3 regions of the Alteromonas sp. CI.11.F.A3 genome follow, and region 1 is predicted to be linked to each of the others. Evidence: predicted binding sites of a transcription regulator. Region 1 holds the regulator's gene; each other region holds the start of a gene.
What was found. Region 1 encodes FliA, which starts transcription of late flagellar genes. Its sites were predicted from a motif close to CTAAAGNTNNNNNNNNNNNNGCCGATA; they were not measured.

Region 1 (2,274 bases):
ATCTTGTTAACTTTTTCGACTTTCGCTTCAGATGGCTTGTCTTGCTCTGACTGTTCGGGTTCACCGAACATCGTCAGCATATTAACTAAGCTATCTTCCACTTCTTTTACGAGTTCAATCACTCTGCGAATAACTTGACCGGTAAGATCTTGATAACCTTGTGCCATTAACACTTCGGTAAGCAATGATGTAAGCTTAGACGATTGTTTCGATCCGTCTTCTAGCAATTCGTCTAAATCTGCGCATAAAACTTTGAATTCACCCAACTCAAGTTGACGATTCATCAGTTTTTTCCATTCCGGCATAATTTTTTCGATGCGTGTAGAAAGCACTTCCGCAATTGGCATGCACTCTTCAACAGCATCCATAGTGGTATTGGCCGCTTTTTCCGTCTCTTCGATAACGTACATCAGTCGCGTCTGCGCATCAGGAATGTCATCAACGGTTAAATTTTTAATACGTTCATCGATTTGGAAATTATTTAACGAATCATGAAGTTGACGCGTTAATTTACCAACTTCAGCAAAGAGCTCAATGGACTCTTTCATCGAAACGGCTTCTAAGACGGCGTTCGCTGATGCGTTATCGCCCTCTTCAAGATACGCTACCAATTTTTTGGCTTCTTCGAGCGTTATAGAGACACTTTCATTTGTCGACATCCAGTAAACCTCATTTCTCTGGTGAGCGTCTGGATCAACCTAAACGTTCGAAGATTTTGTCTAATTTCTCTTTCAACGTAGCGGCAGTGAAAGGTTTTACAACATAACCGTTTACACCAGCTTGCGCTGCGGCAACGATTTGTTCTTTCTTCGCTTCTGCTGTCACCATAAGAACCGGTAGGTGCTTCAACTTATCGTCGGCACGTATAGCGCGTAATAAGTCGATACCTTGCATACCTGGCATATTCCAATCTGTTACAACAAAGTCAAAATCACCTTGTTGTAGCATAGGCAGCGCGGTGTTACCGTCGTCCGCTTCCTGGATATTGGCAAAACCCAAATCTTTTAGCAGGTTCTTTATGATACGTCTCATGGTAGAAAAATCGTCAACCACGAGAATTTTCATACTTTTATCCAAAATAGCCTCCAATGAGGGGTTAATTGTTATTAATTTCTATTCTTCGTCAACTTGCCACGATTTCATTCGTGATTTGAGTTTTAACATGGCCTGACTATGAATCTGACTCACTCGCGATTCACTAACATCAAGAACTTCCCCTATTTCTCTAAGGTTCAGTTCTTCATCATAGTATAAAGAAAGTACAATCGCTTCCCGTTCGGGTAATGTAGTAATAGCATGTGCTAGCGCTTTTTGGAAAGCCCCTTGCATCAAATCTTCTAACGGTGCGTCGCTGCCTCGGTTTTTTTCTGTAGAAATAACATCTTCAGAAACACCTAGGTCCTCAATACCCACCAATTTCCCAGCATTCACTTCGTTAAGCATTTGATGATAATCTTGCATACTGACATTCATTTTAGCTGCAATATCAACATCTCGCGCGTCTCGGCCTGTTTCACCTTCAACTTGAGAGATTGCTTCGGTGATTGCTCTTCCGTTTTTATGAACAGAGCGAGGCGTCCAATCACCTTTTCTTATTTCATCAAGCATGGCGCCGCGAATACGAATACCTGCAAAGGTTTCGAAACTTGCACCTTTGGAACCGTCAAAATTTCGTGCAGCTTCTAGCAGTCCAATCATACCTGACTGGATTAAATCATCGACAAGAACACTGGCTGGTAATCTCGCCATTAAGTGGTGTGCTATTCGCTTCACCAGCGAAGCGTGACGCTCAACTAATTGTGACTTGTCCGTTTGCTGTTGATAAGCGGCTGCTTTGCTATTCAACGCTGACTTCCTACTGCTTTATCTGCTACTAGTTGTTCAATAAAAAATTCTAAATGACCACCTGGTTGCGCAGGAATAGGCCATGATGCTGCTTTGGCTGCTAGCTGGCTAATTGCCAAGGCTGCCGGCGAACTTGGGTAAGCATCTACAATTGACGTTTGTTTACGTACTGCTTTGCGTATGTTCTCGTCAAAAGGAACTGTTGCTACCAATTCTAGCGCAACATCTAAGAATCGCCCTGTTACTTTAGATAATTTACTGAAAAGCTCCTGACCTTCTCTAACATCGCGGACCATGTTGGCGACCACTTTGAAGCGAAAAACACCGTGCTCTCGGTTAAGAATTTTAATTAACGCATAGGCATCAGTGAGTGAAGTGGGCTCATCGCACACTACCACCATAATATCTTGAGAGGCTTTGGAGAAACTT
Region 2 (2,274 bases), 1.8 Mb from region 1:
CTATTTGCTTGAACTTCAGTACATCCATTTCTGAAAATGAGAGCAACAGTACAAAGAAGCACATAAGCAACGACATTAAATCCGCGAAGGTCCCCATCCATGCAGGAAGCCCCTCGGGAGGACATTTTGGGCACTCTTCTTCAGCCATTATTCGTCCTCAGCGCCCGTACCGCGTTTACTTGCCGCTAGATAGTTTTTCAATATACCTTCGATAACACGCGGGTTTTGTCCATCAGCAATACCCACAATGCCATCGAGTACTAGCATTTGGTTAAGCTTTTCTTCTTGAGCGCGGTTACCGAGTTTTACCGCCATGGGTAGGCAGATAATGTTGGCAAGGAATGCACCATACAAAGTAGTTAATAGTGCTACCGCCATCGCTGGTCCAATCGATTTAGGATCATCCATGTTGGAAAGCATGGCCACCAGACCAATCAGGGTTCCAATCATTCCCATTGCTGGTGCGATATCACCCATACCTTTAAATATGGTGGCACCAAATTCGTGTCGCTCGGTGGTCATAGAAATATCTTTCGCTAAGGTTTCTCTGACCACTTCTATGTCGTGACCATCAACCAGCATGTCTACACCTTTTTGCATAAACGGATTGTCAATTTCAGCTTCTTCTAATGCAAGAAAACCGCCTTTACGTGCTGCATCGGCCATCTCAACAATTTTTTCAATTAAGTCTTCAGGCGTATCAATTTTGAACATGAATGCTTTGCCTGCAATTTTACCTGCACCAAAGAACTGCCCTAAAGTGTATTGGGATAAAATAACGAAAAGGGTGCCACCAAATACGATCAAGATAGACGGTACGTTGATGAACATGGCAATACTGCCACCCATAACCATGGCCATTACTACAAAGCCGATGGCGCCCAACATACCTATGACGGTTGCTAAATCCACTCACTCTTCCTCATTTTTTGCAGACGCTGCATAACTATTACTCGTATTCTATCGGCATTGTATAGAATTTCTATAACAAGATTATCGCAAATTGCCTTAATTATTGTATACATAATGACGTTAGTCGAACTTTAGGCGCCAGTTTTGATACTGAGGCTTGATTCACAACGCGTTGTCATAGATAGCTGCAATAGGGCATATATTGACAAACCATTTGACCCATTGGCTACCCTCAGTTAATGTGCGCGTAATCCCAAGAAACGCCTAAAATTGAGTGCTATGGTGGCGAAAGTGACGAAAAAGACAGATTCTCCCTCGTTTGAGGAAACCCTTACCGAATTAGATGCCATTGTTAATGAGATGGAAAACGGTGAGTTACCATTAAACGTTGCACTTGAGAAATTCGAGCGAGGCATTGCCCTTTCTCGTGAAGGCCAGAAGTCGTTAGAGCAAGCCGAGCAAAAAGTTAAAATTTTGCTTAATGAGCAAGGCGAAAGCGCATTACACCCTCTTCCTGAAGACGAGCAACCTTAAGCCTCGTGTCGCAACAAACAGGTACGTTATGAATTTCACTGCATTGCATCAGCAAGTTAAGCAGCAGACCGATGCGTCGTTAAATACGCTTATTGATGACCTTCCCCACGACGCACCGCGGCTTAAAGAAGCAATGCGCCATGCGTTGTTGGTAGGGGGTAAACGCATGCGACCTTTACTGGTTCAGGTTATCGGCAACACCCTTGATGTGCCTAAAGGCGATCAAATGGCGATTAGTATGGCAATTGAGTGCGTGCATGCGTATTCGCTGGTACATGATGACTTGCCAGCCATGGACGACGACGATTTGCGTCGCGGCCAGCCAACTTGTCATATTGCATTTGATGAAGCCACCGCAATATTAGCCGGTGATGCATTGCAAGCCCTTGCTTTTAGCACATTAGCCGATGCGCCATTAAGTGATTTCGCAACCAATAAACGTGGTGAATTACTTTCTGTGCTAGCCCGCGCCGCAGGCTATCGCGGCATGTGTGGCGGGCAAGCTATTGATTTAGCCAGCACGGGTGAAGAAATAAGCCTAGAGCAGCTCAAGCGGCTGCACAATTTGAAAACCGGCGCCCTGCTTCGTGCATGTATTGAAATGGTATCTATTGTTTCTCCAGAACTTGATAGTGACAGTAAAGCAGACCTATTGGCCTACGCCGATGATATTGGTCTTGCATTTCAAGTCCAAGATGACATTCTTGACGTAGAAGGTAATAGTGAGCAATTAGGAAAGCCTGCAGGCTCTGACATTGCTTTGGGTAAGAATACCTTTCCTGCCAAACTTGGCATTGAAGGCGCAAAACGAGAACTTGATAAGCTGCA
Region 3 (2,274 bases), 2.0 Mb from region 1:
TGCAGGGGCAGAAGCACTAGAAGCTGATACTAAGTTGAAGATGGAAATTGGCGAAAGGGTTAAAGCCCAATTACGTTTCGTGCAATTGGGCGCAATGTCGAAGCTTTCATCAGAGACATCTTCCGACGCATCTTAAGCTTTAAAATCTAAACCTGCTGCGAATTCATTCACAATATACAGAGCATTACTTTTTGGTGAGTAACACACCTGCTTCTATATGGTGGGTGAACGGGAATTGATCGAACAGCGCCGCATTTGCTACTTCGTGAGTTTCACAAAGCAGGCTTAAGTTTTCAGCTAAGGTTTCAGGGTTACAAGAAATATAGATAATATTATCGTACCCTTGAATCATCTTTAATGAATCTACGTCTAACCCTGCTCGAGGTGGGTCGACCAATACAGTAGTAAAATTGTATTCAGTTAAGTTGATACCTTCTAATCGAGAGAAGGTTCTTTCCCCGTTCATTGCTTCAGTAAACTCTTCTGCAGAAAGCCTAACAATTTTCACGTTATCTAAGTGGTTTGCCGCAATATTGTATTGCGCCGCTTGTACCGAAGGCTTTGCTATTTCGGTTCCTATCACGTTGTCAAAATGAACTGCCAATGGCATTGAGAAGTTCCCTGCACCACAATACATTTCGAGTAAATCGCCAGTTAGGGGAGCAGAGCATTCAAGTGACCACTCAATCATGCTGCAATTCACTTCTGCATTAGGTTGAGTAAAGCTATTTTCGATATGTTTGAATTCAAATTCACGGCCATTAATAGGTAGACGTTCTATAATAAAATCGTTACCCACAATGCGTTTTTGCTTTCTAGCCCGCCCAATAATACTCACCGCGGTAAATTGCGTAGCTAAAAAGGTGCGAAGCAGTTCAGCTTGCGCTTCCCATTCATCATCAAGTGGCTTGTGATAAAGAAGGCTAATAACCAGTTCGCCGGATAGCCCAGTTAAATAATCAATTTGGAAAAGCTTTTTGCGCAGCAGTTCATTTGGCTTTAAATATTCTATTAACTGCTGCATTGCACTGTTGATGGTTTCACTTGCTGGTGGAAATGTATCTACGCGGTATTTCTCTTTAGACCCCTGATCGAACATGATGTGATAAAGATCGTCACCGTCATGCCATACGCGAAATTCAGCTCGCATGCGGTAGTTTTCAGGTTTAGATGGATACACCGACAGGGTAGGGGCGTTAAATGGCGCAAGGAGAGTACCTAACCGATCCACTTTCTCATCGAGTTGAGCTTGATAGTCTTTTGCAGTGGTGGTTGTCATGTGGTTCTCCGAACATCATTTAAATAAGGCTGCGAATTGTAGTGCCTTATATTATATGTGCAACGGATAAAACTCACAGAAGCAAAAATTTCGTATTAAAATTAAACAATACGTGATTGGTGCCGATAACTTGATTGAGGATAGTGAGGATCAAATTATGAACGTGAGTCAAATTAAGGCTTTCATGGGCGACCAGAAAGTGGATGAAAAGGCATCGGTTCACCCGAATGAAGCTATAAAGAAGCAGCTTCAACAGGAAGGCTTACAACAAGCAGCCGAGTTTACCAAGCAGCATTCAGCGACGGTCACCGTGAATAGCACGCAAACCAGTATTGGCTTAAAGGTCTTCAGTGGTAGCTTAAGTCAAAATGTGGTTGTTGATGGCAAGCGCCCGAATGAAAGCAAACAGTCAGATGACGGCAAAGAAAATAAAAGCTTATTCGATTTCGAGAAAGTCGCACGTAATGTACTTGGGTTCGTGACCGGAGTTATTCAAGGTGCGGCTGATGGAGGTGCGGATGATGATACCTTGAAAGGGTTGTTTGGTCAGGCCCGTGAAGGGGTAAGTCGTGGATTCGCTATGGCTGAAAAGGATCTCGCTGGCTTTATGAATGACGAGATTGAAGAAGGTGTTACCCGTAGTCGCGAAATGATAGACGGCGGCATCAATGATCTGGAACAGAATATCTTCAATCCTAATCCAGTGAGTGTGAGCGAGCTTAACGCGGTATCTGCATCTGATGCTAAATCAGGTAGTTTGCTTATTCGAACCAAAGATGGGGATGAAGTAAACCTTAGCTTTGAAAGTATCAGACAATTTAGTGCGGCGAGTCAGGCTTCGCTGTATATACCCGCAAATGACGATACTGAAGAATCTAGTTCGAATACAGGTTCAATTGTGGCGCAGCAGTCATCTCAATATGAATACTTTGAACGAAGTGGCATTAGCTTCTCGTTAAAGGGTGAAATAGACGAAGATGAAATGACAGCTATTG

Region 2: pomA (flagellar motor protein PomA) is a predicted target of FliA. The motif match lies at 962-988, and genes of this name have one in related genera.
Region 3: R1T43_RS04075 (DUF5610 domain-containing protein) is a predicted target of FliA. The motif match lies at 1,381-1,407, and genes of this name have one in related genera.

What each region holds. Positions count from the first base shown of each region.
Region 1 is NZ_CP136708.1:3,610,814-3,613,087, forward strand. It holds gene R1T43_RS15590 (protein phosphatase CheZ) at 1-659, opposite strand, end outside; gene cheY (chemotaxis response regulator CheY) at 694-1,077, opposite strand; gene R1T43_RS15600 (RNA polymerase sigma factor FliA) at 1,114-1,845, opposite strand; gene R1T43_RS15605 (MinD/ParA family protein) at 1,842-2,274, opposite strand, start outside.
Region 2 is NZ_CP136708.1:1,790,129-1,792,402, reverse strand. It holds gene R1T43_RS07650 (flagellar motor protein MotB) at 1-148, opposite strand, end outside; gene pomA (flagellar motor protein PomA) at 148-912, opposite strand; gene xseB (exodeoxyribonuclease VII small subunit) at 1,204-1,446, shown strand; gene R1T43_RS07635 (farnesyl diphosphate synthase) at 1,475-2,274, shown strand, end outside.
Region 3 is NZ_CP136708.1:934,346-936,619, forward strand. It holds gene fabR (HTH-type transcriptional repressor FabR) at 1-136, shown strand, start outside; gene trmA (tRNA (uridine(54)-C5)-methyltransferase TrmA) at 185-1,279, opposite strand; gene R1T43_RS04075 (DUF5610 domain-containing protein) at 1,437-2,274, shown strand, end outside.